Regions from separate parts of the Pseudoalteromonas sp. J2K-J979 genome, predicted to be linked through region 2. Evidence: predicted binding sites of a transcription regulator. Region 2 holds the regulator's gene; the other holds the start of a gene.
What was found. The regulator FliA, encoded in region 2, starts transcription of late flagellar genes. The targets are predictions, from matches to a motif close to CTAAAGNTNNNNNNNNNNNNGCCGATA.
Positions count from the first base shown of each region.

Region 1 (18,065 bases), 230 kb from region 2:
GTAATGTAACACATTACTAAACTTAGCTCGGGAGAATGCTTATGGTTCGCACAGTAAAACATGAAACCGTTACGGAGACAGCTATGGATAGCAAAGTTGCAAATGTGATGGATGATGAAGTTCAAGATGAAATGCTCGACGAGGTTGAAGATGTCGAGGAAGTCGATGAAATCGAAGAAGAGATTATCGCCAAAGAGGCCGTTGCAAAAAACTTAGACGCGACTCAATTATACCTTGGTGAGATTGGTTTTTCGCCATTACTGAGTGCAGAAGAGGAAGTTTACTTTTCTCGCAAGTCTCTAAAAGGTTGTGAAGCTTCTAGAAAGCGCATGATTGAAAGTAACTTAAGGTTAGTGGTTAAAATAGCCCGCCGTTACAATAATCGCGGCTTAGCGTTACTCGATCTAATCGAAGAAGGTAACCTGGGTTTAATCCGTGCCGTTGAAAAGTTTGACCCTGAAAGAGGCTTTCGTTTTTCAACTTATGCAACGTGGTGGATCCGTCAAACGATTGAACGAGCCATCATGAATCAAACTCGTACCATTCGTTTACCTATTCATGTTGTTAAAGAGTTGAATGTCTATTTACGTACTGCCCGTGAGTTAACGCAAAAGCTCGATCATGAGCCAACAGCGGAAGAAATTGCAGAGAAGCTCGATCGTCCAGTTGAAGATGTCACAAAAATGCTTCGTCTCAATGAAAAAATTACCTCGGTCGACACCCCAATTGGTGGTGACTCTGAAAAAGCATTACTCGATATTATTGCCGATGAAAAAGGCGGTGGCCCAGAAATGTGTATCCAGGATGATGATATTAAAGATAATATTGTCCATTGGCTAGAAGAGCTAAATGCTAAACAACGAGAAGTGTTAGCGCGTCGCTTTGGATTGCTTGGTTATGAACCGTCAACCCTTGAGGATGTAGGTAAAGAAATAGGCTTAACTCGTGAGCGAGTAAGGCAAATTCAAGTTGAAGCGCTCCGTCGACTTAAAGAGATATTGATGCACCAAGGTCTCAATATTGAATCACTCTTTCAATAAATTTTGTTAAAAAGCCGCTTATAGCGGCTTTTTTCTTGTTATTTAAATGTATTCACAGTTTTAAAATCTGGTGTACGCAATTCTAAAACCATATCTGTAGTCTTTAATGTTATTCTCGAGAAATACTTTTGAGTGTATAAATTAATTCGAGTGCTTGTTTTGGAGTTAGCTCATCTGGATTAATTGTATCCAATTGAATCTCAAGCTTACTCGGTGCTGCTGGGCTGTCCGTGGCTTCTAATAATTCGAGCTGCGGGGAAGCACTTAGCACTTGATGATTTTCTAGCATCATTAACTTTCTTTTTGCTTGCTTAATTACTTGCTTTGGCACACCAGCAAGTGCTGCGACTTGTAAGCCAAAACTTTTGCTGGCTGGGCCATCTAAAACTGTGTGTTTAAATGCGATGGTATCATTATGCTCGATAGCATCAAGGTGTACATTAACAAGACCTGGCACTTGCTCGGCAAGCTCTGTTAATTCGAAATAATGCGTTGCAAAAAGAGTTTTAGCGTTGATTTGGTGAGCTAAATATTCAGCTGTTGCCCAAGCAAGCGATAAGCCATCATAGGTACTGGTTCCACGGCCTATTTCATCCATGAGTACTAATGAATGCTCCGTGGCATTATTTAAAATATTCGCTGTTTCAGTCATTTCTACCATGAATGTAGATCGCCCTGAAGCCAGATCGTCACTGGCGCCAATTCGGGTGAAAATTCGGTCGACTAATCCAATATCCGCAGATAACGCAGGGACAAAGCAACCAACATGTGCCATCAGTACTATGAGTGCTGTCTGGCGCATATAGGTTGATTTACCGCCCATATTAGGACCGGTTATGATGAGCATCTTACGTTTAGGGGATAACTTTATCGGGTTGGCGATAAACGGGTCGCTCATTACATGTTCAACTACGGGGTGGCGACCTTGCTTGATATTGATTGCTTGATTATCTGTCAGGGTTGGACGAGAGTAATTGAGTGTTTGTGCACGTTCAGCAAAGTTATTCAATACATCTAGTTCACTTAGACTGGCTGCCATGTTTTGAAATTGTTTTAAATGAGGTAAGAGCTGATCAAATAATTGCTCATAGAGTTTCTTTTCAAGCGCCAGCGCTTTCGATTGGCTACCAATGACTTTGTCTTCATGCTCTTTAAGCTCAGGAATAATATAGCGTTCATTATTCTTGAGAGTTTGTCGACGAACATATTCTGGCGGCACTTGATCTGCATATGCTCGGCTGACTTCGATGTAATAGCCATGTACACGGTTGTAGCCAATTTTTAATGTGGCAATGCCTGTGCGCTCTCGCTCTTGTTGTTCAAGTGCTTCGACAACATCTGTTGCGCCTTGACTTAAGGCGCGCCACTGATCGAGCTCTTCATTGTAACCAGGTGCGATCACACCGCCATCTCTAATTAATACAGGAGGATTTTCGATGACCGCTTGTTCTAATAAAGACTGTATTTCAGGCATCACCGCTGATTGTTGTTGAATTTGCTTTAAACGTTCAGCGGATGTGCTACCTAATAATGAGTGCAATGCATGTAATTGTTGAAGCGCATTACGCAAGCGAGATAAATCACGAGGGCGCGCACTTCTGAGAGCCAGGCGGGCGACAATTCGCTCAATATCACCAATTTGCTTGAGTACGTCATACAAGTCATAGAATAAACCTGTTTCGATAATATCAGAAATGGCATTGAGCCTAAAATTTAGCTCCTTATGACAGCGAGTAGGCGTATGTAGTCGGCGTTTTAATAACCGAGAACCCATTGGTGTCGCTGTTTTATCAAGAACTTGCGCTAAGGTGTTCTCGGCTCCACCAGATAAGTTAAGTGTTAACTCGAGATTTTTTCGTGTAGCCGCATCTAAAATGACGTTTAGTTCATTTTGTTCTAAAGTGATGGCATTAATATGAGGGAGTGCCGTGCGCTGCGTATCTTTTACATACTGAATTAAGCACCCTGCAGCTATTAATCCTGCTTGCGCTTGTTGAACGCCAAATCCGACTAAGTCTTTGGTCTCGAATTGTTGGCATAATAAATGGGTTGCTGTATTGAGATCGAATTCCCATTCAGGGCGCCGACGTGCTCCTTTAAAGCCCTCAATAAGATAAAGTGCATCAAAATTTTCAGGATACAGTAACTCAGCGGGTTGGATGCGCTGTAAAATTGAGTGGCAGGCCTCTTCATCGTTTGCCTCAATAAGGTTAAACCTGCCTGAGTTGATATCTAAATAGGCAATGCCAAAATGACCGTCTTTATGATGGTAGATAGCGGACAAGAAATTATCATGGCGCTCTTTAAGTAGTGCTTCATCGGAAATTGTACCGGGGGTGACGATCCGCAATACCTTTCTCTCTACTGGGCCTTTACTGGTTGCAGGATCGCCAACTTGTTCACAAATCGCGACTGATTCACCCATTTGAACTAGGCGCGCCAAATAATTTTCTACGGCATGATAAGGAACGCCAGCCATCGGAATGGGCTCCCCGCCTGCTCGGCCTCGATGTGTTTGCGAAATATCAAGCAGCTGAGCGGCCCTTTTGGCATCATCGAAAAATAATTCATAAAAATCACCCATCCGATAAAAGAGCAGGATGTCGCGATGCTCCGCTTTAATTCTTAGATATTGCTGCATCATCGGTGTTTGTTGGCTTATAGTATGCTCAGAAAACAGATCTAGTGACATAAAAACTTAATTACCCAAAGGCTTAATATGGAATTACAACAAGAGATTTATCAACTTGCTGCTGAGTTGGGGGCTATTTTATCGGATAAAGGGATTTGGATCACTACCGCTGAATCCTGTACGGGTGGCGGAATCGGCTATGCCTTAACAGATACACCTGGTAGCTCTCGTTATATTGATCGTTGTTTTGTAACCTATAGTAATCAGGCTAAGCAAGATTTAGTTTCTGTAAAGCAAGAAACACTCAATCAATTTGGTGCGGTGAGTGAGCAAACCGTTTTAGAAATGGCTGAGGGGGCGGCAAAAGCAGCCAAGGCAGATCTAGCCATTAGTGTTTCGGGTATTGCTGGCCCTGGTGGCGGAAGCAAAGAAAAACCAATCGGGACAGTCTGGTTTGCTATTTATTTTCGCGGTAAAGCGCAGTCTTTTCATCACTTATTTAAAGGTGAAAGGGGGGAGATAAGATGCCAAGCTATTGTTTTTGCTTTGAATAAGACGTTAGAATTAATAAAATAAAAATTTGCCTTGATACTGTTAATCTATACAGTATAATTAAGCGCATTAGACAGATTCGGAGAATCCCATGAACGAAAATAAACAAAAAGCACTGAGCGCTGCGTTATCTCAAATTGAGCGTCAATTTGGTAAAGGCTCTATTATGAAATTGGGCGATAGTCAGGCCTTAGACATTGAATCTATTTCGACAGGGTCTCTTGGAATCGATATTGCGTTGGGGATAGGCGGATTGCCTGCGGGTCGTATCGTAGAAATTTATGGACCTGAATCATCAGGTAAAACGACGCTGACACTGCAAGTAATTGCTGAAGCGCAGAAAAAAGGCAAAACATGTGCGTTTGTTGATGCTGAGCATGCCTTAGACCCTGTCTATGCTGAAAAACTAGGTGTTAATGTTAATGATCTTTTAGTTTCTCAGCCAGACACAGGTGAGCAAGCTTTAGAAATTTGCGATATGTTAGTGCGTTCAGGTGCGGTTGATGTTGTGATTATTGACTCTGTAGCTGCATTAACACCTAAAGCCGAAATTGAAGGTGATATGGGCGATCACCATGTTGGATTGCAAGCACGTTTGATGTCACAAGCGCTACGTAAGCTAACCGCAAACATCAAGCGTTCAAACACCTTGGTTATCTTTATTAACCAAATCCGGATGAAAATTGGTGTCATGTTTGGTAATCCTGAAACAACAACAGGGGGTAACGCACTTAAGTTTTATTCATCTGTTCGTATCGATATTCGCCGCACTGGTTCAGTTAAAGATGGTGATGAAGTTGTGGGTAACGAAACCCGTGTGAAAATTGTCAAAAATAAAGTCGCGCCTCCATTTAAGCAAGCTGAATTTATCATTATGTATGGTGAAGGAATTTCAAAGCATGGTGAGCTACTAGACTTAGGTGTTCAGCACAAACTAGTTGAAAAAGCTGGTGCTTGGTATAGCTACCAAGGCAATAAAGTAGGGCAAGGTAAATCAAACTCTATTAAGTTCTTAAAAGAAAACCCAGCTATAGCTGATGAGATAGAATTGAAACTAAGAGATATGCTACTTCTCAAAGCTACGATTAAACCTGAAGAAGGTGAAGCTGAAGGGTTAGCTGCAGATGCAAATATTGAGTTGTAATAACAGATATAGCCAATAAAAACGCAGCCTAGGCCTGTCTCTTATACACAAATCCCTGCTAAGTAATTAGCGGGGATTTTTTTGAACTAAATTAAACTTGCCAGATCAGATCTCCAAACATTAGTTGGAGATAGTAAATGCTTGAGAGTGCAATTGTATGAGCAGAAAAACAATTTGGAAAAATGAATCTAGGCGACCTACGTAGAACGAATTGTTTGGTAAAGTTAGCAGCTACGATAGCTAACGAGCCTCGTAAACCTTTAGTGAACATTACTCTAGTTACAGATATCGAAAGCTTAAGACTACAAAGTAAAGACAATGTGGAAAGGCTGGTGACTATAAATGGCTTCATTGCGACAAGAATACTTCAGCTTAAGTTCGTCACTGAACAAGAGCATGCTAGTTGTGAACAAATGCTGTCGCCGACAGCGTGGAGGTTATTATGGTTAAAGCGAATGAAAAAGAACCTGCCAGAGAAAGTGCCTAATATGTCACGGACTTATCAAGAACTGGCTAAATTAGGAGGCTGGAAAGATACTAAATGCACAGGCCGTGCTTCATTTAAGGTGATATGGCAAGGATGGTTTCAATTGCAAACCATCCTTGAAGGTTATAAGTTAGCTAAGTCTCTTGAGTCTGACTTGTGATCAAGAGACAGGTAATCGATGCTGGCTTTTTAAACAAGGTCTAAATAATTCTTATACCTTAAATTCATCTACTGAACGTCGTAATTCTTCAGCTAAGCTTGCGACCTCTTGGCTCGAGCTTGATGTTTGACTCGCACCCTCTGCGGTTTGCTCGGCAATAGCTACGATAGACTCTAAGCGCTCACTAATTTCTTGTGAGACGTGGTGTTGCTCTTGTGCTGCCGTAGAAATTTGTTCACTGACGTTATGTGCTTGTGACACTGATTTGGTTATGAGTTGAAGAGCTTGGCTTGCTTGCTCAGATTGCTCAACACAAAACTCAGCTTGCTCTTTACCTTTGGCCATGACAGAGACTGCTTCATGCGCACCTGATTGAAGAGATTCGATCATGGATTGAATTTCTTGGGTTGATTCTTGTGTTTTACTCGCCAAAGAGCGCACCTCATCCGCAACTACGGCAAACCCACGACCTTGCTCTCCAGCTCGAGCAGCTTCAATGGCTGCATTTAGAGCCAACAGGTTTGTTTGTTCTGCAATACCACGAATAACATCAAGGATACCGCCAATCGATGCGCTATCTTTGTGGAGCTTATTGATAACAATTGAAGCCCCTTCAACTTCTTGAGCGAGTTTTTCGATAGTATCTTTATTCTTAGCTGAAATTGACTTAACACGCTCAGCTTCACTGTCTGCGTGTTTAATTTCATTCAGTGCTTCTTCAGCGCTGTGGGTTACAGCTTGAGAAGTGCTACTCATTTCAGTTGTTGCAGTAGCTGCTTGTTCAACTTGAGCACGCTGATTTTCGATCGCTTGGCTTGATTCTGTCGTAATCGAAGATGTTTGTTCAGCCGCAGCGGCTAACTGAGTTGAACGAGAGATTATTCCTTGAATTAATTGACGTAAATTATCAATTACGCGATTGCAACTACGTGCAAGTTCGCCGAATTCATCGGTTCCTGTGTCGTCAAGTTTTTGAGTCATATCTCCAGAGGCGACGACTTCTAAAATGGAATTAACTTCTGCGAGCGGACGAACAATACGCTGTACGGTTAAGTAAGCGACAATGACAGCGATTAACGCACCGACAATCATACCAACCAATGTCCATAAGTTGGCTGAATCAACATCTTTATTCACATCATTTTGCAAATCAAAAGCAACTTTACTTGCCACTGTCACTAATTCATTAAGCTGCTGTAAAGCTGTGGTTGTGTGTTGCTCAGAAGCATTAAGCTCAGTAATGGCATTCGCTTGCGCTGTAAGATGGCGTTGCTTATTTGCGGCAAGAGAATCAGAACCAGTAATGATTTGCTTCGCCTTATTAAAATAATTGTTGAGATCATTGATTAAGTCGGGTTCATCTGCGATCACGGCTGCTTTAACAAGTTGGAAGCCTTCTTCAAGTTTTTCGATGCTAAATTTTTGCTCATTGTGTAGCGTATCGAGAATCTGCTCATTTTTAACATTGATTAAATCAGTACTGGTACTAACTAAGGAAAGAAAGCGGGTTTCCATACTACTGGCTGCTTCAAAAGCAGCTGGGTTTGTTTCTTTTAAATCTACGCTATCAAGAATATCGAGTACTGCAGTACTTGCATCTTCAGCAGAGGTTTCAAGCTCTGAAAGTTGATCGTTTAGCTTAGTGCGCAGATTGAGTACCGCTAATTTTTCTTGTTGAAGGTTGTTTACATTCTTTAAAAAAGATTGGAAAGACGTTTTAATTTGACTAGTAGCTTGGTTTAACTGTGCATTAGTATCGACGACTTGACTGAGTTTGTTACTGGCCACTTCGTAGGTTTTTTGTGCTTTTTTGAATGTCGCTTTAAAACCATTTAGCTCATTTTCACTATCACTATAATAAATCTGTAAGGCACGTTTACTCATTAGTGTAAACTCAACTTGTAAGGTTGAACTTTCTTCAAGCGCAGGTAAAGATAACTGATTTACTTGCTGTGCAGAAGCACTAATATTTGAAATCTTCCCTAATGAATTCCCTCCTATTAAAAGGAGTAAAAAAGTAATTAAAACGAATCCGCCCCAGATCCGCTGACTGACTGTCAGGTTCATAAGTTTTCCTGTATTTACTACATTGGCTGTGAGGTTATTTAACTTATCGGCACCCAACAAGATAAGTTAAATCATTAGTTTCAATCTAACAGAAAATTTGAATATATGCAGTATAACTGCACAAATTTAAATCGCAGAGATTGAGACTCGTTGCATGTCGTTTAGTCGTAAAATTGTTAGTTCTCCACCCCAAACACACCCAGTATCAATAGCTTGAAATTGCTTATTTTGAGTTTTACCACTCAATGAGGCCCAATGACCAAAAATAACGGTTAAATCACTATTGAGTTTAGGGTTGTTTATTTTGAACCAAGGAATCAGTTCAGGCGTGTTTTGTGGAGAATCTTTGCTCAAAAAGTCAAAGTTATGATTCTGATCTAAAAAACGCATGCGAGTAAAAGTATTAACGGTATATTTAAATTTATCTAGTTCGCTTAAATCATTTTTCCAATTAATACTTTGATTGTCATACATTCTTCCTAGGTAAAATAGCGCCTCTTTACTTTGATATTTAGATTGAGCATCTGCGCTTGCATCCAGTGCTTGCTGCAGAGTCCACTCTGGTGATATCCCAGCATGACAGATGACAGAATTGTATTGTTTTAAATAAATAGCGAGTGGTTGGCGCTGTAAAAATACGATTAGCTCAGCTAGATCTGGGGCTTCAAACAAATCATTTAAATAATCTTTAGGGTTGGGCTGCTTATTCAAAAGGTAGGTGGTAATTAAATGAAGGTCATGATTACCCAATACCGTATGCATGCAATCTTGGTTATCTCGAATGAAACGTAAACAAGCTAAGGAATCAGGCCCTCTTGCTACAATATCACCAACTAAATAAAGCCTGTCTTTTTTAGGGGCAAACTCAATCTTAGTTAAGATTGCTTTAAACTCGTTAAAGCAACCTTGCAAATCGCCGATGACATAATCAGCCATCAGTGGACTAAATTAGGTGTGCTTAATCGAAATACAGAGATAGGCGCTTCAAATTCAGTACCGAACTCGTTTTTAAATGTATAGTGACCTTGCATTGTACCTAAAGGTGTGTCCAAGACTGCGCCGCTCGTGTAGCTATAACTCTCACCTGGTGCAATTGTCGGTTGTTCACCGACAACGCCTTCGCCTTCGACTTCTGTTTCTTTACCATCAGCATCCGTTATTAGCCAATAGCGATTAAGTAATTTAGCACTACATAAGCTATGGTTTTTGATGGTGATAGTGTAAGCAAATACAAACTTACTTTTATCAGGTTCAGATTGTCCTTCGATAAAGAAGGTTTCAACGCTCACTTTGATAGGTGAGCCTAAATTACTGCTTGTTGTCATATAACCAATTTGCGATATCTATATATTGTTCAAGAGAAAGGTTTTCGGCTCTGAGTTTTATATCTAAGCCAATTGATGCCATTTCATCAGCGGTTAATAAATTTGATAAGCTATTTCTAATCGTTTTTCTGCGTTGATTAAATGCTTCTAAACAAACGGTATTTAGCAATTTGGTGCTTTTCGCTCTTAATTGCTCAGGTTTCTTTGGAATTAAGCGAATTACTGCAGAATCTACTTTTGGAGCGGGTTTAAAGCATTCTGGTGGCACTTCAATCACTGGTATTGCATGACAATAGTATTGTGTCATAACACTCAAGCGACCAAAAGCCTTGCAATTTGGGCTTGCGACCATGCGTTTGACCACTTCTTTTTGCAGCATAAAATGCATGTGTTCGATATGGTTCGAAAATTCGAACAAATGAAAGAGTAAAGGTGTCGAAATATTGTAAGGTAAGTTACCAAAGACTTTGAGTTTCTTATCCTCTGGTACTAAGCTCGAAAAATCGAATTTCATTGCATCACCTTGGTGAACCGTTAATTTAGGTCCTAAAAAAGGGTGGTGAATGAGGCGTTCAGCGAGATCTTTATCAAGTTCAACGACTGTTAGATGGCCAGCTAGCTCCGTGACAGGCTCTGTAATTGCGCCAAGACCCGGACCGATTTCAACTAAGCAATCTTCAGTTTTAGGATCGATAGCGGTGACAATTTTGTCGATTATCATGGCATCGTCTAAAAAGTTTTGGCCAAAACGTTTTCTGGCTCTGTGGCCTAAATGTACTTTATCTGTCATTAACTCTGTGCTTTTTTTGTCGCTAAATGGATGGCTTCTTTGAGGGCTAACTCAAAGCTACCTACCTCAGCGGTACCTGAGCCTGCTAAGTCAAGCGCGGTGCCATGGTCAACTGAAGTTCGAATAAACGGTAAACCCAATGTGATATTCACTGAATTACCAAAACCTTTATATTTTAACACAGGTAAGCCCTGATCGTGATACATCGCGAGCACAGCATCAGCATTATTTAAATATTTATCTTGAAAAAGCGTGTCGGCAGGCAGCGGGCCGATTAAATTCATTCCTTCGCTGTTGAGTTGTTCCATCGTCGGAATAATGGTTGTGAGTTCTTCTGTACCTAAGTGACCGTTTTCACCTGCATGCGGGTTGAGGCCACAGACCAAAATACGCGGGTTCGCAATTGCAAACTTTTCTCTGAGGTCATGATCGAGTATTTCTGTCACTTTTCGCAATCTGTCGGGAGTAATTGCTTTTGACACATAGGCCAACGGAATATGTGTCGTGACTAAAGCAACGCGCAGCCCCTCAGTTGCAAGCATCATCACCACATCGGGTGTATTTGATTGCTGTGCAAAATATTCTGTATGGCCGCTAAAAGAAATACCCGCCTGATTAATGATGCCTTTATGAACTGGGCCAGTCACGATAGCGTCAAATTTACCTTTAATATTGTTTTCGCATGCAAGTCTCAGGGTTTCAAGGACATAAGCGCCGTTGGATTCATCAAGAATGCCGGGCGATGCATTGACTGCCATATCAACTTGTTGGATATAGAGTTCGCCAGCAGCTTGAATTATTGTAGGTTTTTTTTCATCGAACTCGATAAGTTTCAGTGGCAAATTAAGTAATTTAGCGCGCTCAGCCAGTAAATGCGCATCTGCAATAGCGATTAACTGCGCATCCCATTGACGCTGAGCCAGCTTAATTAGTAGATCCGGGCCAATCCCAGCAGGTTCGCCTGGCGTAATTGCAATTCTAAGCGCCATAATTATTCGTCAACCAAGATTTCAATGTGAGCTTGTTCGCGGATTTCTTGTTGCCACGCAAAACTCTCTTCTTTAAATTTTCGGTTAAATAACATTTGTTGAGCGCGATTTCGTTTTGCAAGCTCCGTTTTATCTGCGATTCGTTTATCTAATAACTCAACGATATGCCAACCGAAATTGGTTCGAAATGGTTGGCTGAGTTCGCCTTTTTCTAGGTTTAATAACGTGTCTCTAAATGCTGGGGTATAAGTGGTTGGATCTGTCCAGTCATATTCGCCACCTTTTAGGGCTGAACCCGGATCTTCAGAGTGCTCTTTAGCTAAAGCTGCGAAGTCTGCAGTTCCTGCTCTTAACTCTTTTGCAAATCCTTCAAGCATGCCTTTCGCTTTTTCTTCACTGACAATAATAGATGGTTTGATCAAAATATGACGCGAGCGAACTTCCGTTGTTTCAACGACTTGGCGACCACGGATTTCTTGAATTTTAATGATGTGGAAACCAGCGCCAGATCGAAGTGGGCCAATTATTTCGCCTGCTTTTTTACCTTTAACGGCTTCTGCAAATAATGTTGGCATTTCATTGATACCCATCCAGCCAAGTTGTCCACCTTCAAGCGCTTTTTGACCACCAGAGGAGGCGATAGCAATGCGTTTGAATTCACTGCCTTCATTGAGCATTTTTATCACTCTTTCTGCGCGAATTTTTGCATCTTCGATATCTTTTGTTGAGCCTTCGACAGGCAAATCAATTAAAATATGGCCGATATCGTACTCTTCGTTCGTTTGTCCTTGTTGGTCTAAAATAGTTAAGAGGTTTTCTATTTCTTGCAGGCTGATGTAGATTCGACGTTCAACATTCGAGCGTAACACTTGTTGAGTGGTCATTTCTGTACGCATTTCTTCACGATATGCTTGGTAGTTATCCCCAGATGACTCAATGGTCTTTCGTAAATCAGCAAGAGAGCCACCTTGCTCGCTCGCCATTTGCATCAGCGTTTGATCGAGTTGTGCATCAGAGATTTGAAGACCCATCCGACCCGCCATTTGCATTAATAGCTCTTGGTTGATTAATCTTTCCATCGCTTGTAATCGTAATGCGTCATCAGACGGAAGAGATTGCGCGTCATCTTTAGCTCGGCTCTTAACGCGATTAATGATGGTATCGATTTCACTTTGTAAGACCACACCATCATTGACGATTGCCGCTACTTTATCGATTTGAACTTCTTTTGCGAGACTGAAATTGCTCATGCTCAAGCTAAACATGGCGGTTAAGAGTAATGTTTTTAACTTCATTGTTATTGTTTCTTGCGTTAGTTATTTAGGAAGTACGGGCGACGGTAATTAAAAATGCCTTGCTGCAATAGCTTGTTGGCATCATAACTATCTTTACTACCGAGTCCTTTAAATACAAAATTAAACCGAATTCCAGAATCAAATACGGCAGTTTGTTCGTTTAGTCCAGAAATAGACTGATTTAAGTCTGTTTCAATTTGTCTATGACCGGTAATTTGAAATGCCCAACAACATGATTCATATTGTAGCCCGGTTAGCAGCTCCACACTGCGATTTGTTTCTAAGTCACGATGGTAGCTAGCTATAAAATGCCAATTTTGACTAATTGGCACACTGGTAAACATACCCATTTGCTCAATCTTATTGCCTGAAACATCATTTGCAAAGCGATGATTGACCTGTACTAGCTGTTGGTCGTCACCTTTATAATCTAAAGTAACATGAGATTGTATAAACTGTTTACCTTCTGTGTCATATTGTACGCCACTGGATAAGTACCAACGGCGGTGCCAATGGAGCATCGCTTCACCCGCGAAAAGTGCATTATATGAGCCCTCAGAGGCAATTAATGCCGCCGTTTGTTCTGATGGTTTAGCTTCGTTTGAAAGGTAAAATATCTGACCAACACTTAGGTTAAATAGTTCCTCATTTTTATTACTGAATATACGGGTTGTTGCGCCTAGGGTAAACTGATTTGCTCGGGCAATGCGATCGACTCCCGAATAACGTTTATCTCGGAAAAGGCCAAAGAAGTCATCTTGTAATCGAGTGGTATCGTAAAAACCGATATTATCTTGATTTTTATCTGGCACATAGAGGTACTGCAATTGTGGAGTTAAAGTTTGTAAGCCATCTTCTACCAGCCAGTTGGTATCACGCTCAAAGTTAATTTGCCCATATAAGCGCAATTTAGGTAGCGTTCGCGTTACCGATTCATCAAACTGATATCCATTAGCATCCAAATCCCCTTTTTGTTGGTAATTGGTTTGCATCAAACTAAATTCAGACAAAAATGACCATGCATAGTCTTGATACAAATATTGGGCTTTTGGCTCGATGTGTAACCGCGTTGCTTCATAAATTTTTGCAATGTTTTTGTTCGTGTTATCCGCCGTTTTTAAATCATTATTTTTAAAATGACTAAGCTCGCCATCGACAGTGAAGTTAAGAGCCTGCCATTGATAAGGTTGTGTTTGGCTAAAACTAATTTGTGGATAAGCAGAGTAAGAACTCAAGTGATCGCCCAGTACTTCAAAGTTTTGCACTTTGATGTCGGTCTGCCAACGTTCACCAATATGGGTAAGTAAACCGGTGCGATAAAGCTGTGTATCAGTTTTATTGGCGTAGTTTGTATTGAGATCTGTTAAATAATTATCATCGCTGATATTGGTTACATCTATTAAGCCACGCCAATCGTTATTTAGCTGGGAGCTTTGTTGCCAATGAAATAAATACCGATCATCTAACTCTGGCTCTGAGTCATCTTTATTTAAGTATTCAAGTGCGATTAAACCTTGATGTTGTTCAGTCAAGTAACGAAATTCAGTCTGTAATTGAAGACCGATATTCGACATGTATCTCGGGGTAATGGTGGCGTCGTAATTAGGCGCTATATTCCAATAGTAGGGAGTCTTTGTTTCTAAGCCGTAACGGTCAGAGCTACCAATATCGGGTGCTAAAAACCCGGACTTTCGTTTGTCGTTGATAGGGTATGTAAAGTAAGGAATATATAAAAGTGGCGTGTTATACACTTTTAATACCGCCCCATATGTTTCGCCCCAACCTTCCTCTTGTGATAAACGAATTTGCGAAGCATGAATAGACCAAGTTTCGTTATCGACAGGACAGGTAGTAAAACTACCATTAAATAAATTCAGTTCACCTTCATTAATGGCTAACTTTTCAGCAAAGCCTCGACCTTGTTGTTGAGTTAAACGGTATGAGGCGCCATTTAGGTTAATGCTGTTATCGCCTAAGTTCGCATTCAAGCCTGAACTGGTAATGACGGATTGATTATCTTCAAAGGTAATGGGACCACGAGCATCCAATAACCCTTGGATTTTATCAATCAAAGCGGATTGAGCTTTTAGTGTCATTAATGGTGAGTTAATGATGACATCGCCGCTAAATTGCGCACTTTGTGTACCAAGCACTTCGACATTATCAGCTTCAATGTCCATTGTTTTTGCTGCAATACCTGGAAGAGGCTGCCATGCTCTGGTTTGAGGTGAAGCGTCACAGATTAACGCTGTCGCTTCGGTGTCGGCATTTGTTGCTTGGCTCAGGCCAGAAAACAACAGTAAGCCCCAGAGTTTGTTCATTTATTAACCTTAATGCTCAGGTGGTTAGCAGGAATGGCACATAATAAAACAATTTTAAATATTTCTCTAATGAATGAAATTGTTATGATAGTAAAAAAATGTAATTTAGTGATCTTATGAATCAACGTTTCAATGCTTTACTCCAGTTTGTTCATGCCAATTGCATGGATAGCCATTTTAAACTTGACCCAATTACCGGGGATGCGAGCTTTCGACGTTATTTTCGTTTAAATAATCAGAATCAACACTTTATTGTGATGGACTCCGATCCTTCTCGAGTGAATAACCAGCCTTTTTTTGAATATAACCCAGTTTTTACAGCGCAAGGGTTACGTTTACCACAAATATTATCAAGTGATTTAGCACATGGTTTTTTTCTACTAGAAGATTTAGGGCAAACACATTTAGCTGATTTAGTTGATGATCCACAGGTTACTGAGTATTACCAACAGTTAATTGATTTAATTCCTTTAATAGCACAGACCCCAAAAGCAGACTCAATGAAATGCTATGACACTGATTTTGTTATGGTAGAGTTGACTATTTTTAAAGAATGGTTAGTCGAAGCATACTTAGGATTGACACTTTCTAAAACTGAGCATGAAATGTGGCAATCGGTCGTGGAATTATTAACCGATAATTTATTAATTCAGCCGCAAGTCACAGTGCATCGTGATTATCACAGTCGTAATTTGATGTATCATCAACGGCAGTGGGTGGTCATTGATTATCAAGACGCGGTCACCGGACCTGCGACATATGATTTGGTGTCATTATTACGAGATTGTTATCACCAATTAACAGACGAGCAGTTTGAAATGCTGTTCGAATATGGTTATCAAAAATTATCTTCATCCGGTCTATTGAATAACGCGTCTAAAGTTACATTTAGGCGTTGGTTTGACTTAGTTGGGTTACAAAGACATCTTAAAGCCGTTGGAATTTTTACCCGCTTAGCACAACGAGATCAAAAGCCGGGTTACTTATCTGCGATTTTACCGACCATGATGTATATCGCTGATGTGTCATCCCGATATAGTGAGTTGTCCGAACTGCATCAATGGATGATTGAACAGATCATTCCTAAACTCCAAGAGCAATTATGAAAGCGATGATTTTAGCTGCAGGCCGCGGCAAGCGCATGATGCCGCTTACTGCAGAGCAACCTAAGCCGATGTTAAAGGTGAATGACCGACCGTTACTTGATTATCACCTATCACGCCTAAAAGCGGCAGGTGTCACTGAGATCATTATTAATTTAGCGTGGTGTGGTGACGTTATTCACAAATTTTGCCAACAAGGTCAAAAATGGGGCATAAATATTCAATACTCACCGGAGCCACCCGAAGGGCTTGAAACTGCAGGGGGGATTATTCAGGCACTGCCATTACTGGGCGATGAACCTTTTATCGTGATTAATGGCGATATATTCACCGATTACGATGTACACAGTTTAACTCAGTTGCAAATTGACACCGGCCAAGCCCATTTAGTGCTCATTGAAAACCCTGATCATAATCCAAATGGTGATTTTTCTTTAAACCATGGAAGGGTAAAAAGTGAAGGGGAAATATGTTATACCTTTGCTGGTATTGCTATTTATCACCCTGATTTTTTTGCCGGTCTGCCCGTTGAGTTTCGCCCTCTTGCACCATTGCTACGAGCAAAAATGAAAGACAACCAAGTTTCTGGTGAGCTTTATTTGGGACAATGGGTTGATGTCGGCACACCTGAGCGGTTAGCACACTTAGATTTGAGTCTGCGCGGCCTGATTTAAATAGAATTATTCGATGTTGGAACAGGATTGAACATATGTGGGGAAAGGTTTTAGGAACGTTGTTTGGTTTTTTATTTGGTCGCTGGTTTGGGGCTATTTTAGGGTTTTATCTTGGGCACATGTTTGACCGCTCAATCAAACAAAACTTTGATAAGGCTGGGGGGTTTCAGTCTTTATTTTCGGGCGAAGAGGTCAGTGAGCGGCAGGCTTTATTTTTTTATACTTGCTTTTCAGTCATGGGGCATATAGCAAAATCCAATGGCCGGATCAGTGAAACTCATATTAAAGCTGCTGGGTTGTTCATGGATGAAATGCAGCTATCTGGAGAAAGTCGTCAAGAAGCACAGGACGCATTTCGTGCGGGTAAAAGTAATGAGTTTACATTTAAAGAAACGCTCCAAGAGTTTAAGCGTCGTTTTTCAGGGCGTTATGATTTATTGCAACTTTTTATTGAAATTCAAATACAAATGGCATTTTGTGATGGTCATTTGTCGGAGTCAGAGCGAGAGTTGTTGCAACATGCCGCTAAATTACTCGGCTTTTCGCAAACCCATTTTAAGTTCATTCTCAAGCGTTATCAGGCGGAGTTTAAATTTAGCCAACAGCGCCAACAGTCGAGCGAAAAACACCATCATTCAAACTCTCAAACCAGCGTTATGGGCCGCAAGCAGGCATTGGAAGTATTAGGAATGAGTGACTCGGCAAGTGCTGCTGATATTAAGAAAGCGTATCGAAAATTAATGAGTCAACACCATCCCGATAAACTTGTTTCACAAGGACTGCCTGAGCATTTGATGGAAGTTGCAAAGCGAAAAAGCCAAGATATTCAAGCGGCGTATGAATATCTCAAAAAGCATCCAGCGTAAAAAATGAAAAAGCAGCTGACTTAAATGCCAATCTTTGTTAAAAATCCATAAATTTCTTTCAGTAAACGGGCTTGCTGTCTTGGGTTTTGTTGGCTACTAAATAGCTCACGTTGCCGATAATTAATTTTATGTTCTTTGGTGGCCATTTTTTTTCGTTGCTGTAATGTCGTTTTGACTAAATTGCTATCTTCACTAGTGAAAATATCTAAAACAGGCGGGCTCACTTTGGCAAAGCCTTGATTAAGTGTGTAGTTGAGCTGGGGATCGGGAAGATAACTACTTAAAAAAACAAAGGCATCAACTTCCTCTTCTGCCTGTTCAGAAAAGTACTCCACTAATAAGCTACTGGTGGCGCCTTGCGCAATAACGATTATAAAGCCAGGGTGATTGAGGGCGGATTGGTACAACGCTTTAAATCGACTCAGAAGTTGCAGTTTATAAGCTGCTAAATCGTCTTTGTTTAAAATAGTTAACGCAGGTGCGTGAAATAAGTTTGGATCAGCCTTGATATCGTTGTTATAAAAAGTGATTGGATCTGGAATATTCATCGCATAGCTAACCCAGCCGTATTCATTGAGTTCTGTACGTAAATAATCAAGCCCATAATGATTATTTGCAGG
Region 1 is NZ_CM200281.1:814,971-833,035, forward strand. Features, by position in the region: gene rpoS (RNA polymerase sigma factor RpoS) at 42-1,040, shown strand; gene mutS (DNA mismatch repair protein MutS) at 1,150-3,732, opposite strand; gene AC3KVK_RS03935 (CinA family protein) at 3,760-4,248, shown strand; gene recA (recombinase RecA) at 4,316-5,368, shown strand; partial or broken gene AC3KVK_RS03945 (IS4 family transposase) at 5,650-6,015, shown strand; gene AC3KVK_RS03950 (HAMP domain-containing methyl-accepting chemotaxis protein) at 6,067-8,082, opposite strand; gene AC3KVK_RS03955 (symmetrical bis(5'-nucleosyl)-tetraphosphatase) at 8,209-9,018, opposite strand; gene apaG (Co2+/Mg2+ efflux facilitator ApaG/CorD) at 9,018-9,407, opposite strand; gene rsmA (16S rRNA (adenine(1518)-N(6)/adenine(1519)-N(6))-dimethyltransferase RsmA) at 9,391-10,197, opposite strand; gene pdxA (4-hydroxythreonine-4-phosphate dehydrogenase PdxA) at 10,197-11,186, opposite strand; gene surA (peptidylprolyl isomerase SurA) at 11,189-12,481, opposite strand; gene lptD (LPS assembly protein LptD) at 12,499-14,802, opposite strand; gene AC3KVK_RS03985 (aminoglycoside phosphotransferase family protein) at 14,919-15,908, shown strand; gene murU (N-acetylmuramate alpha-1-phosphate uridylyltransferase MurU) at 15,905-16,579, shown strand; gene djlA (co-chaperone DjlA) at 16,615-17,445, shown strand; gene AC3KVK_RS04000 (DUF3530 family protein) at 17,466-18,065, opposite strand, start outside.
Region 1: the regulator FliA is predicted to act here: its motif matches at 8,127-8,153, upstream of AC3KVK_RS03950 (HAMP domain-containing methyl-accepting chemotaxis protein).

Region 2 (14,194 bases):
ATGCTTGAATTAATGTGTAAAGTGTCGGGCTGTGGCCCTTAAAAGCTAAGGTTAAAGAATGGCTGAAGGCTCAGATCAAGAAAAAACCGAAGAACCCACGGAAAAAAAGCTCAGTGATGCCCGTAAGAAAGGTCAGATAGCGCGTTCGAAAGAAACAGGCACTGCTGTGGTTTTAATCATGTCGGCGGTGTCGCTGTTGATTTATGGGCCAACCATAGGAGCAGGCTTACACCGAGTGATGGCGAGGATGCTTAACTTAAATCGCAATGAAGCTTTTGATACCACGAAGATGTTCGCTGTTTGGGGAGATATTGGCAAAGAACTTTGGTTTGGTATGACGATGTTTGTGTTAGTTATTTTAGTTGCAGCCTTCATTGGGAATACGTTTTTAGGTGGCTTTAATTTTAGTTGGTCAGCCGCTGCACCCAAAGCAAATAAACTCTCACCTTATCAAGGTTTCAAGCGGATGTTTGGTCCGCAGGCCGTTATTGAACTAGTGAAAGGATTACTCAAGTTTTTACTGGTCGCTTTTACGGCTGTCTTGCTTATAAAAATGTATTTTTATGAGATTTTGCACCTTAGTTTAGAAACCATGCCCGGTAATATCGAGCATGCATTGAAAATTCTCGGTTGGATGTTTTTAGCACTCTCTTGTACTTTGGTTATTGTTGCTTTAGTCGATGCGCCATTTCAAAAGTGGAATCACAATAAACAACTGAAAATGACGCTGCAAGAAGTGAAAGATGAATATAAAAATTCAGAAGGTGATCCTCAAATCAAGGCGCGGATCAGGCGTACGCAGAGAGAAATGTCGCAGCGGCGCATGATGCAAGACGTACCAGACGCCGATGTCATTGTTACAAACCCGACTCATTATTCTGTAGCGCTTAAATATGACACAGAAAAAGCAGGGGCTCCGATAGTGTTGGCAAAAGGTATTGATGAAATTGCGCTGCAGATTAGAAAAATCGGTCAAGCGCATGATGTACCAGTACTTGAATCTCCGATGTTAGCGCGCTCTTTATTTCACACAACAGAGGTTGGACAACAAATTCCTGATCAGTTGTTTATTGCTGTAGCGCAAATTTTAGCGTACGTGTATCAACTTAAGCAATTTAATAAAGGACGTGGAAAACGACCGAATAAACCGTCTTCAAAGCTACCAATCCCAGATGAGTTAAAGTACTAACAAGCTGATTTTTAAAAACTATTTTTATTGTTTTCTCAAAGTTAATAACTGGAATGTATTTTGCTTTTACTCACTCAGTGTCAATTTTTTGAAATTAGTTGTGTATGAACCTTCAGGCTGTATTAACACAAATCAATAAAGATAAAATGGAGTACTTAAAAGGGGTTGGGACGCCTATTTTAGTACTTGCGGCGTTGGCGATGGTCGTATTGCCTATGCCTCCAATGCTGCTTGATGCGTTGTTTTCATTTAATATTGCTTTGGCACTGGTTGTATTGCTCGTTACTGTGTACACCATGAAACCTCTCGATTTTGGTGCTTTTCCTGCTATTTTGTTAATCGCAACGATCCTTCGTTTAGCTCTAAATGTTGCCAGTACTCGTGTCGTTTTACTCGAAGGCCATAATGGAGGAGATGCCGCAGGTCAAGTAATTGAGGCATTTGGTTCGGTAGTCATGGGTGGTAATTATGTTGTCGGTTTTGTGGTATTTCTTATATTGATCATCATTAATTTTGTGGTTATCACAAAAGGTGCGGGCCGGATTTCAGAAGTGACCGCTCGATTTACCCTTGATGCAATGCCGGGTAAACAGATGGCGATTGATGCTGACTTAAATGCGGGTTTTATTACAGCAGAGCAAGCACGAGAGCGCCGAAATGAGGTAACTCGAGAGGCTGACTTTTACGGCTCAATGGATGGTGCTAGTAAATTTGTTAAAGGTGATGCCATCGCCGGGATAGTCATCCTGGTAATCAATATTACCGGTGGCTTATTTATTGGTATGATTCAACATGACTTACCATTTAGTGTAGCGATGGAAGTGTACACTTTATTGACCATCGGTGATGGCTTGGTCGCACAAATCCCCTCTTTATTACTTTCAATAGGTACTGCGATTATTGTGACTCGTCAAAATGAATCACAAAATATGGGCGACCAAGTAAAGAAACAATTAGGGAATGAAAAGCCATTATTTATTACCTCAGGTATTTTAATTGTGATGGGCTTAGTACCTGGCATGCCGCACTTCGCATTTTTATCATTAGGTGCACTTATGGGGTATGGTGCATTTTATGCTCAGCAACAGGCCATTAAAGAAAAAGAAGCTATAGAAAAAGGCGAATTGCAACCCAGTACTGGTGTCACTGCGGCTCCAGCACAAGAACAAAAAGAGCTGAGTTGGGATGATGTTTCACAGGTTGATGTGATTGGCTTAGAAGTAGGTTACCGTTTGATCCCACTAGTTGATCAGGCTCAAGGTGGTGAGCTCCTAAGTAGAATCAAGGGAGTACGTAAAAAGCTCTCTCAAGAACTCGGGTTTTTAGTCCCGCCAGTGCATATCCGTGATAATTTAGAGTTAGACCCCAATGCTTATCGGATTACGCTCATGGGAGTTGCTGTTGGCGAAGGGGAACTCAAACATGGTAATGAACTGGCCATTAACCCAGGTCAGGTTTTTGGACCAATTGATGGCACACCAACAAAAGATCCCGCTTTTGGCCTTGAAGCTGTTTGGATAGGCCCTAGCCAAAAAGATGAGGCGCAATCACTAGGATACACTGTGGTTGATGCGGCCACAGTGGTTGCCACTCACATCAGTCAACTACTGCATAATAATGCTTCGTTGCTGCTAGGTCATGAAGAAGTACAAAATCTCCTTGATATGTTAACTAAGAGTCACCCTCGTTTAGTGGAAGGACTTGTTCCAGATGTACTTCATTTAACGACGATTGTAAAAGTTCTGCAAAACCTCTTGAATGAAGGTGTGCCTATTCGAGATATGCGTTCGATTGTGCAAACTTTAGTTGAGTATGGGCCCCGTAGCCAAGATGCAGATGTTTTAACCGCAGCAGTGCGTATTTCACTGCGTAGGTTGATTGTTCAAGATATAGTTGGCGCCACCCCTGAAATCCCTGTCATAACATTGGCGCCTGAGTTGGAACAGATGTTGCATCAGTCACTTCAAAATGCAGGTGACGAGGGTGCTGGCATTGAACCTGGGCTTGCTGAGCGGCTACAAAATTCGCTAAGTGAAGCACATCAAACTCAGGAGATGTCAGGTGAACCTTCAATATTGTTGACATCAGGAATGCTGAGAACCGTTTTATCGCGATTTGTTAAGCATACATTACCCGGTTTAAGGGTGATGTCTTATCAAGAAGTACCGGATGAAAAGCAAATTAAGATTGTCAGCTCTGTAGGTCAGCAATAGTCAGGACAAGGGGTAATTTATGAAAATTAAACGTTTTTTTGCTAAAGATATGCGTACCGCTCTGAATGAAGTAAAAGAAGAGTTAGGTGTGGATGCCGTTATAATGTCGAATAAGAAAATGGCCAATGGGGTTGAAATTGTCGCTGCGGTAGATCATGAGCGTGCTCCTGCAAAACGTCCTCCTGCACAAGTAAGAGCACCGATCAGTGAGAGAATGTCAGATTATGGGGTAACCAATGAACAAGTGGTTAGACCGCAAGCCATCAAGCGCTCAGCAGAGCCAGAAGCGAAAATAGCTGACAGTTTAGAGGCCCTTTTGAATCGTCAGGCTACCAAGCCACAAGCGAGTAATTTCTCAGCTATGCTCGAAGAGCAGCAAAAACCAAAAGCAGAGCATTGGTATAAAGGTCCTGAAGAAGATGATTTTTCATCTCTAGAAAAAAATCACAAACAAACGCTCGCTCAGTCTGAATCAAGTCACTCTAAAAATGATGAAGAAATTAAGGCGATGAGAGATGAGATGCTGGCTATTCGTCAATTACTTGAGCATCAAGTATCAGGGCTAATGTCGCAAGATTTAGCGAGGAGAGATCCTACAAAAGCATACATGGTTGATCGACTTAAAGGTATGGGAATTGGTGATGATTTAGCTGATCAAATGGCCTGTTTTATTCCGGATGATGTCTCTGAGAAAAAAGCTTGGCAAGCATTGCTAGAAATGGTCCAAAGCCAACTATATACGTCGAATAATGAAATTTTACGTAATGGCGGAGTGTTTGCATTAGTGGGCCCAACAGGTGTTGGGAAAACCACGACTGTTGCAAAATTAGCTGCTCTAGGAGCTCAAAAATTTGGCGCTGATAAAATAGCTCTAATTACAACAGATACTTATCGTATTGGAGCCTATGAACAATTGGCAACTTATGGCAGAATCATCGGCTGTCCGGTTAAACAAGTAAAAGATGCAAATGAATTAGCAGAAATGCTTTATCATTTACGAAATAAGAGACTAGTATTAATTGACACCGCTGGCATGAGTCAACGTGATTTACGTTTGACCGAACAGCTCAATACTTTAATGAAAAATGCGCGAGTGGACATACGTAGTTACCTTGTATTGAGTGCAACAGCACAGTTAGAGGTATTGCAAGAGACGGTTAAGCATTTTAAAAAGGTACACTTAAGTGGTTGTATATTCACAAAACTTGATGAATGCTTAAGTTTAGGAGAGATTATAAGTATTGCGATTCAAAATCGCTTACCAATAGGGTATCTTACTAATGGTCAGCGTGTGCCAGAGGACATTAGAGTGGCTAATGCAGAAAAACTAGTCAAAAAGGCTGAGCAACTGTACGCTAAACGTGCAAACGCGCAATTTAAAAGACATCCAAACTTGGAGTCTCATGCAGTAGGGATGTATGATTAATACAGTTTTAGATCAAGCAAGTGGCCTGCGAAGAATGAATCAAAATAATCAAGCTGTAAAAGTAATTGCAGTGACAGGCGGCAAAGGTGGCGTGGGTAAAACCAATGTCTCCTTAAATATGGCAATTGCAATGGGACAACAAGGCCAAAGGGTTTTGGTACTTGATGCTGACTTAGGGTTGGCAAACTGTGATGTGATGCTTGGACTCAGAGTTGAACGAAATCTCTCGCACGTATTATCGGGCGAATGTGAATTGGAAGATATTTTAGTCGAAGGTCCACACGGAATCCGTATTGTACCTGCAACATCAGGTTCTCAAAACATGGTAGAACTATCTCCAGCTGAACATGCAGGTCTCATCCGTGCTTTTGGCGAATTGAATGCTGACTATGATGTGCTGATTGTAGATACCGCAGCTGGTATTTCAGATATGGTGTTAAGTTTTTCAAGAGCAGCTCAAGATGTACTCGTAGTTGTATGTGATGAGCCGACTTCAATAACAGATGCTTATGCTCTAATTAAAATATTGAGTAGAGAGCATGGTGTCTATAAATTTAAAATAGTCGCTAATATGGTACGCAGCTTACGTGAAGGCCAAGAGTTGTTCGCAAAGCTTTCTAAAGTGACAGACCGTTTTCTAGATGTTTCTCTAGAGCTTGTCTCGACAGTTCCCTTCGATGAGAATATGCGTAAATCCATTCGTAAACAAAAAACGATTGTTGATCTCTTCCCTAAGTCACCCGCAGCAATTGCATTTAAAACGCTTGCAACAAAAGCGGCTAAATGGCCTATTCCAAATCAACCTTCAGGGCATTTGGAGTTCTTCATAGAAAAGCTTGTAAATCGCTAAGGCATCCTGTGTGAATAAAGTAATAGGGTATAGCACTGCAGATCAAATGACGAACATGATCGAAAGACATGTAACGTTAGTAAAGCGCATTGCATACCACTTACTGGCGCGATTGCCAGCGAGCGTTCAATTGGATGATTTAGTGCAATCAGGAATGATAGGCCTGATTGAAGCCGCGAAAAATTTCGATGGCTCAAAAGGTGCGAGTTTTGAAACGTATGCAGGAATCCGCATACGTGGAGCAATGTTGGATGAAATACGAAAAGGGGACTGGGTTCCACGATCGGTTCATAAAAATGCGAGAATGGTTGCGCAAGCGACTGCAGAATTGGAATCTTCATTAGGGCGAGAAGTAAAAGATATAGAAGTTGCTGAAAAACTTGATATTACGCTCAATGAATACCATGATATTCTTAATGATGTAAATAGCGGTAGGATTTTGGGGATTGAAGATCTAGGTGTTGATGAAGATGTGCTCCATAACGAAGAACATTTAAACTCTAGTGACACACCCTATGTTCATACACAAACAGAGCGGTTTAATGACTCCTTAATGGAAGCAATTAAAACTTTACCTGAACGTGATGCACTGGTTTTATCTCTTTACTACAATGATGAAATGAATTTAAAAGAAATAGGTGCAATTCTTGATGTGAGTGAATCAAGAGTTAGCCAAATACATGGCCAGGCAATGATAAAGCTAAAAGCAAAAGTCAGTGACTGGATTTGAATTAGAAGTACTGTAATTTGGGTTTAAACCTCACCGGAGGATGTTTTGGATAAAAACATGAAAATTCTTGTGGTAGATGACTTTTCAACTATGAGAAGAATCATTAAAAATCTGCTTAGGGACTTAGGATTTACTAATGTTCAAGAAGCTGATGACGGTAGCACCGCACTACCAATGTTACAAAATCAAGAGTTTGATTTTGTTGTAACTGACTGGAACATGCCTGGAATGCAAGGTATTGATTTGCTCCGAGCGATCAGAGCTGATGACAACCTTAAGCATTTACCCGTGTTAATGGTAACGGCTGAGGCTAAAAAAGAACAAATCATTGCTGCGGCTCAAGCGGGTGTTAACGGCTACATTGTTAAACCGTTTACCGCTGCGACGCTGAAGACTAAATTGGATAAAGTGTTTGAGCGTTTAGGTTAAACAAGAAGGAGAGCTTCATGTCGGCCAGCGCTATACCACAAATAACACTTGAACAAGCCAAACAGCTCGTCGAGCTTTTGGAAAATGGCGAACAAGAACAAGCGAATGAGCTGTTATTACAAATAAGCTCAGATGAACAGTCTGAGCTATTTGCAGAGGTTGGTAAATTAACTCGGCAACTTCATGACTCACTTAAAAACTTTGAGTTAGATGACAAGCTTTCTTCGTTAACACAAGAATCATTGCCGGATGCCAAGCAGCGATTAAATTATGTTATGGAAATGACAGAGCAAGCTGCAAATAAAACAATGGATGCCATTGAAGCTAGCTTGCCTCTCGCCGATAAGTTAAACGACGATATTAATAATCTTAAGCCCTCGTGGGATAGATTAATGTCACGGGACTTAAAGTTAGGTGAATTTAAGACGTTATGTCTTGAGCTTGATGACTTTATTCAAGGTACGCAAAAAGATACGCAACAACTTCATAGTTTGATGACTCAAGTATTAATGGCTCAAGATTATCAAGATCTGACAGGTCAAGTAATTCGAAGGGTTATCGAGCTGGTTCGAGAGGTAGAAGACAGTTTAATTTACATGTTAACTGTCTTTGGTTCTCCAGTTGAAACGTCAAAAGAAGTACACGAAAAAAATACGATTGTAGCCGATGTAAGTTCAACTGAACTAGATCAGGTTGCTGAAGGGCCGATTATTGATGCTGCTGAGCGTGATGATGTAGTTTCCGGTCAAGATGAAGTTGATGACTTATTATCGAGCTTAGGCTTCTAAATGGGAGAGCAGCTGCATGAGCTTTGAAGTTGATGAAGATATATTGCAGGATTTTTTGGTCGAGGCTGGTGAAATACTCGAATTATTGTCCGAGCAGTTAGTTGAATTAGAAAATAATCCTGAAGATGCAGATTTACTCAATGCTATATTTAGGGGCTTTCATACCGTTAAAGGTGGAGCTGGCTTTCTAGCAATGACAGAATTAGTTGATGCTTGTCATGGGGCTGAAAATATTTTCGATGTTCTCCGTCAAGGCAAACGCAGAGTCACTGCCGAGTTAATGGATGTCATTCTTCAAGCTCTCGACACTATTAATGAAATGTTTGCAAAGATTCAAAATAGAGAGCAACCTGATGCGGCTTCACCAGAATTACTCGATATTTTACATAAGTTAAGTAAGCCAGAGTCTGAAGATGAGGTTGGGGAGGTTGAAGAAACAGCTCCAGAAGAAGCATACTCTGAACCTGAACCTGAAAATGAATCAGAACCATCACAAGATGAGTTTGATGACATTTTTTTCGGTGAAGATCCTATAACACCAGAAGCTAGTTCACCAAGTTCAGATTCTATTGATGATATAACGGAAGATGAGTTTGAAAGCTTACTTGATGAGTTACATGGTTCTGGACAAGGGCCGGCTGCACAGCAATCCCCTGATTCAACAAGTTCTGATAATGATGATATAACAGATGATGAGTTTGAAAATTTACTTGATGAATTACATGGTTCAGGATCGTTCGGCGCTGTAAGCGCTTCAAATGAGCAACCCAAATCACCACCGAGTGTTGACACAAATGCTGCAAGTTCTGACGAAGAAATTACAGAAGATGAATTTGAATCATTACTTGATGAGCTTCATGGTTCTGGAGCTCCTAAAGCTGTCAGTAATGGCTCAAAGCAAGCTTCCGTTCAAGCTAAAGCAGAAGTGCCAGCTGCACCTAAAGCTGCACCAGCAAAACCTACACCAGTTGCTAAACCAGCAGCGCCTGTAGCAAAAGTACCAGAAAAGCCAACAGCGGCCCCTGCTAAAGCTCCGGCTCCTAAAGCTGCAGCACCTCAAGCTGAAACGACAGTTCGTGTTGACACTAAACGACTAGACCAAATTATGAATATGGTTGGTGAGCTAGTGTTAGTTCGCAATCGCTTGGTTAGTTTAGGTGCCACTGTTAGCAGTGAGAGTATGAGCAAGGCCATTTCAAACTTAGATGTCGTCACAGCCGATTTGCAAGGCGCCGTGATGAAAACTCGAATGCAACCTATTAAGAAAGTATTTGGACGTTTTCCTCGAGTCGTTCGTGATTTGGCTCGGAGTTTGAAAAAAGAAATTAATTTACTGCTCGTCGGTGAAGAAACTGATTTAGATAAAAACTTAGTTGAAGCATTAGCAGATCCTTTAGTTCATTTAGTTAGAAACTCTGTTGACCATGGGATTGAAATGCCAGATGACCGTGAGGCATCTGGAAAAGTTAGAACAGGTACCGTGACTTTGTCTGCATCTCAAGAAGGGGATCATATCTTATTAAAGATTGAAGATGACGGTGCAGGTATGGATCCTGAGAAACTTAAAAATATTGCAATTGGTAAAGGTGTGATAGACGCAGATGTTGCGGCTAGACTCTCTGATACTGAAGCTTATAACTTAATTTTTGCCCCTGGCTTTTCAACTAAAGAGGAAATATCAGACATCTCAGGGCGAGGTGTGGGTATGGATGTTGTAAAGACAAAAATAACTCAATTAAATGGTTCAATTAATATTGAATCACAAAAAGGAGTGGGAACCACATTAGAAATAAAAGTGCCCCTGACTCTGGCTATTTTACCAACATTAATGGTCATGGTTGGTAAGCAAACGTTTGCCTTGCCTTTGGCAGGTGTAAGTGAGATTTTCCATCTTGACTTAACGAAAACGAATCTTGTTGATGGTCAATTGACAATAATTGTTAGGGAAAAAGCAATTCCGCTCTTTTATTTAGAGAAATGGTTGATCAGAAATTATCAATCCAATGATCAAAAACGTTCTCAAGGGCATGTTGTAATTGTTCAATTAGGCACACAACAAGTTGGCTTTGTAGTTGACTCTTTAATTGGTCAAGAAGAAGTTGTTATTAAACCTCTTGATGCGTTGTTGCAAGGCACACCAGGAATGGCTGGCGCAACAATTACGTCGGATGGTGGGATTGCTCTGATTCTTGATGTACCGAGTATGCTTAAACATTATGCCGGTAAAACAAAATAAATAATGGTGAGAACCCTAAATGGCAGTTAAAGTTTTAGTTGTCGACGATTCTAGTTTTTTTCGTCGTAGAGTCAGTGAAATAATCAATCAAGATCCTGATATGGAAGTGATTGGTACTGCTAATAATGGAAAAGAAGCGATTGAGCAAGCTGCTGCGCTTAAACCCGATGTGATAACAATGGATATTGAGATGCCAGTGTTAGATGGTATCAGCGCAGTTAAAAAAATAATGGAGTTGAATCCAACTCCTATTTTAATGTTTTCATCATTAACTCATGCTGGAGCATCAGCAACGCTTGATGCCCTTGAAGCCGGTGCTTTGGATTTTTTGCCGAAAAAATTTGAAGATATTGCTCGAGATAAAGAAGAAGCAACGAGGTTATTACAACAAAAAGTAAAAGAAATTGGTCGACGTAGAGTGAGCCGTTTCACGCGTGCTCAGCCAGTTGTGCAGTCACCTTCGTCAGCAAGAAGTTCAACAGTTAAACAACCTGACCGAAGCTTTAGTTCGACGAAACCGTCTGAACCAAAAATCACTGAAGCTGAAGTAAGAGCTTCCGGAAAAAAATATCAATTAGTTGCAATTGGAACGTCAACTGGTGGTCCTGTCGCACTTCAAAGTATATTAACTCAGTTACCTGCAAACTTTCCTCATCCAATCTTGCTGATTCAACATATGCCAGCAGCTTTTACGCCTGCATTTGCATCTCGTCTTAATAGTTTATGTAAAATCCAAGTTAAAGAAGCTGAAAATGGTGACATACTTCGTTCTGGTGTAGCTTATCTTGCTCCTGGAGGTAAACAGATGCTGGTCGAAGGCCGAGGTAATGGACAAAAGCTCAAGGTTTTCGAAGATGATAATGCGCGAGTCACCTACAAACCAAGTGTTGATGTGACATTTGCAAGCGCGGCAAAAAGTTATGGCGATAGCGTCTTAGCAGTTGTTTTAACGGGAATGGGAGCTGATGGCCGTGAAGGTGCTCGCATGTTGAAGCAAGCAGGTTCAAAAATTTGGGCCCAAGATGAAAAGTCGTGTGTTGTTTACGGAATGCCACAAGCTGTAGCGAATGCAGGGTTAGCAGAAGCAAGTATCGCGTTAAGCGATGTTGCAGCGAGGATTACAAGAGAAGTAGGCTGTGGATAGACTGTCTATTGTCGGTGTAATTGTAGCTCTTGCTGCAATAGGGATAGGCTACAAAATCGAAGGCGGATTAGTTTCTAGCCTGATAAATTTGCCAGCTTTATTGATTGTATTGGGTGGCACATTAGGGGCTGTGATGCTTCAGTCACCTAAATCTGAGTTTTTTTGTGGTTTGCGGATGCTAAAATGGGTGTTTATTCCTCCAAAATTAAGAATTGACGAAGGGATCGCTAAAATTACCCGTTGGTCTCATAAAGCAAGGCAAGATGGTTTTTTATCTCTTGAAAAAGAAGCGCTTGATAGCGACGAGTATTTTATCAGTAAAGGATTGAACATGCTGATTGATGGAGTCGAAACGAATCAATTTCGAGAAGCTATGGAAACAGAGCTCATTTTACGAAGAGAAAGCTTGTTTAAATCTGCAAAAATTTATGAAGCGATGGGAGGGTATAGTCCTACCATTGGTATTTTGGGGGCAGTATTAGGCCTAATTCAAGCAATGACATTTATTAAGCAACCAGAGCTTTTAGGCGCCGGTATTGCAACGGCTTTTATTGCAACAATTTATGGAGTTGGCTTTGCAAATTTATTTTTTATACCTGTCGCGAATAAATTACGTTTTTTAATAGAGCAGCAAATGTTGTATCACGAATTATTGACTGAAGGAATGATTGCTATTTTATTGGGTGATAGCCCTCATAGTATTGAACTAAAATTATCAGCTTTTAAGGTCGAACGTCATTACGTTGCAGGCCGAAGCTAGGTCGCTCCTATATGAGACGATACCGAGACCTTAGAGTTTCCTCTGAAAATAACCATACTGAAAGATGGCTTGTTTCTTACGCAGACTATATGACGTTAATGTTTGCACTTTTTGTTGTTCTTTATTCGATGGCCATTACAAAAGAGAACGAATTTGAAGTGCTTTCTACTTCACTTGAACATGTATTTGTTAAATCTGCACTGAAGTCTTCTGAGCAAGGCTCAGGAGTGAAAGGTGAGGGTTTATTAATAGAAAACTCACTTGATACAGAATTTAATTTATATGGTAACGCTCTGATCAATGAAGAGAGAGGGCCTGAGCTTCTTGATGGATTTGGGGATTTAGTGAATCTTCAGAAAAAACGGCTTGGTAGCCCACTTGAATCTCTTAATCAAAATCTTCAAGCAGCCTTATTTGATCATATCGAGGCTGGAGAGGCGAAGCTAGAGCTTGATGATGATTGGCTGACTATAGAGTTAAGCTCGGGCTTGTTATTTGGTAGTGGGAGCGCAGTTTCTACCAACGAAGCTAAAAAAGTAGTGGCCGATGTATATGACATTATTAAAAGTGTAGATAATTACATCAGAATTAGGGGGTTTACCGATAATTTACCGATTAATAATGAGCTTTTTAATTCTAATTGGCAGTTATCAGTGGCAAGAGCGACACAGATGTTACTTGAATTGGAATCATTAGGCGTTAACCCTGCGCAAATGGCTGTAGAAGGTTACGGTGAATTTTCACCGTTTGCATCAAATGATACCCCTGAAGGGCGAGCAGAAAATAGAAAAGTTGTTATTGCTTTATCAAAGTACGGCTTACCGCCAGTGATAGAGTCTGAAAATTCAAGCCAAGAAAATACTCAAAAAACGGTTATAATTGAAGATGTTCATAGTAATAATGAAGTGAGAAATAACCAAATAAAAGTAATTGAGTTACCAAATGGTGGCATTCGTATTACGACCCGAGAAGAAGAAAAACAGTAGTAAGGAATAATTTTGAAAATTTGGACTGTTGCAAACCAAAAAGGGGGGGTAGGCAAAACGACTACGACAGTGTCGCTTGGCGGTATTCTTGCATCTCAGGGAAAAAAGGTCTTATTAATTGATACTGATCCTCATGCTTCTTTGACTTACTATTTTGGAATTGATTCAGAAGAATTAGAAATTAGTGTTTATGATATCTTTTCTCGTGGTAAAAACATGAAGAAAGAAGAAATTCTTCAATCATTATGCCCTTCATCGATGGATAACTTAGATATTCTCCCTGCGACAATGGCTATTGCTACATTAGACCGAAGTATGGGGAATAAAAATGGCATGGGATTACTTTTAAAAAAGGCCCTAGCTAAGTTAGATGACGAGTATGACTATGCCATTTTAGATTGCCCTCCAGTTTTGGGAGTGCTGATGGTCAACGCATTGGCTGCAAGTGAGCGAATTTTAGTGCCTGTTCAAACTGAATTTCTGGCCTTAAAAGGGTTAGATCGAATGATGCGTACGATGGAGCTTATGCAAAGCTCTCAATCAAAAAGCTATAAATATACGATTGTACCTACAATGTATGATAAAAGAACAAAGGCGTCTCTTGAGGCATATAAAAGTCTAAGAGCGAGTTATGGTGATGCAGTTTGGCCTGGCGTAATCCCGGTTGATACGAAGTTTAGAGATGCAAGTTTAGCGATGAAAGTACCAAGTTTATATTGCCCAAAGGCACGTGGTGTCTATGCTTATGAAGCGTTGTTAAAATACCTATTAAAACTAAAGGATAGTGATTAATCATGAGCAAACAGTTATTTGCGAATGAAAAAATAATGAAGCAGTATTTAACTGCTTTATTAAATGAGGACGATCCTAATTTAAACTCCGTTAATTTAGACCCTGTCGCTAAACTCTTACAGCAAGTACCGTTGATAACAGAAAAAGAAGAATCTGAAGAAAAAAAATTAGAAACTATCGAAGTTTTATCTTCAGTAAATCAAGCTATTGACGATACAAAAAAATTAGAAACGCAATTAAATAATGAATCGGCTATCCCACCTGTCAGAACTTATCAGGATGATTATAGAAATGGTGAGTTTCAAGCATTATTTTTTAATGTAGCTGGTTTGACATTAGCCGTGCCATTAAAGTCATTAGGTGGTATTCATCAGCTAGGTGAAATTAATAGTATCTTTGGTAAACCTGATTGGTTTAAAGGGGTGATGCTCCACCGCGAAGAAAAATTAAGCGTTATTGATACTGCTAAGTGGGTAATGCCAGAAAAATATGACAAAACCTTAAAAGAAGCACTAAACTATCAATATCTTATTATGTTAGGTGATAGTCATTGGGGCTTGTTAGCTGAAAATTTGGTCAATAATATTACGTTGAAAAATGATGATGTAAAATGGCGTGAACATTCAGGAAAGCGCCCCTGGCTGGCTGGCT
Region 2 is NZ_CM200281.1:1,042,888-1,057,081, forward strand. Features, by position in the region: gene fliR (flagellar biosynthetic protein FliR) at 1-42, shown strand, start outside; gene flhB (flagellar biosynthesis protein FlhB) at 59-1,189, shown strand; gene flhA (flagellar biosynthesis protein FlhA) at 1,294-3,402, shown strand; gene flhF (flagellar biosynthesis GTPase FlhF) at 3,422-4,828, shown strand; gene AC3KVK_RS04955 (MinD/ParA family ATP-binding protein) at 4,821-5,678, shown strand; gene AC3KVK_RS04960 (RNA polymerase sigma factor FliA) at 5,725-6,408, shown strand; gene cheY (chemotaxis response regulator CheY) at 6,454-6,837, shown strand; gene AC3KVK_RS04970 (protein phosphatase CheZ) at 6,855-7,625, shown strand; gene AC3KVK_RS04975 (chemotaxis protein CheA) at 7,642-9,861, shown strand; gene AC3KVK_RS04980 (protein-glutamate methylesterase/protein-glutamine glutaminase) at 9,881-11,005, shown strand; gene AC3KVK_RS04985 (flagellar motor protein) at 10,998-11,765, shown strand; gene AC3KVK_RS04990 (flagellar motor protein MotB) at 11,777-12,751, shown strand; gene AC3KVK_RS04995 (ParA family protein) at 12,764-13,543, shown strand; gene AC3KVK_RS05000 (chemotaxis protein CheW) at 13,546-14,194, shown strand, end outside.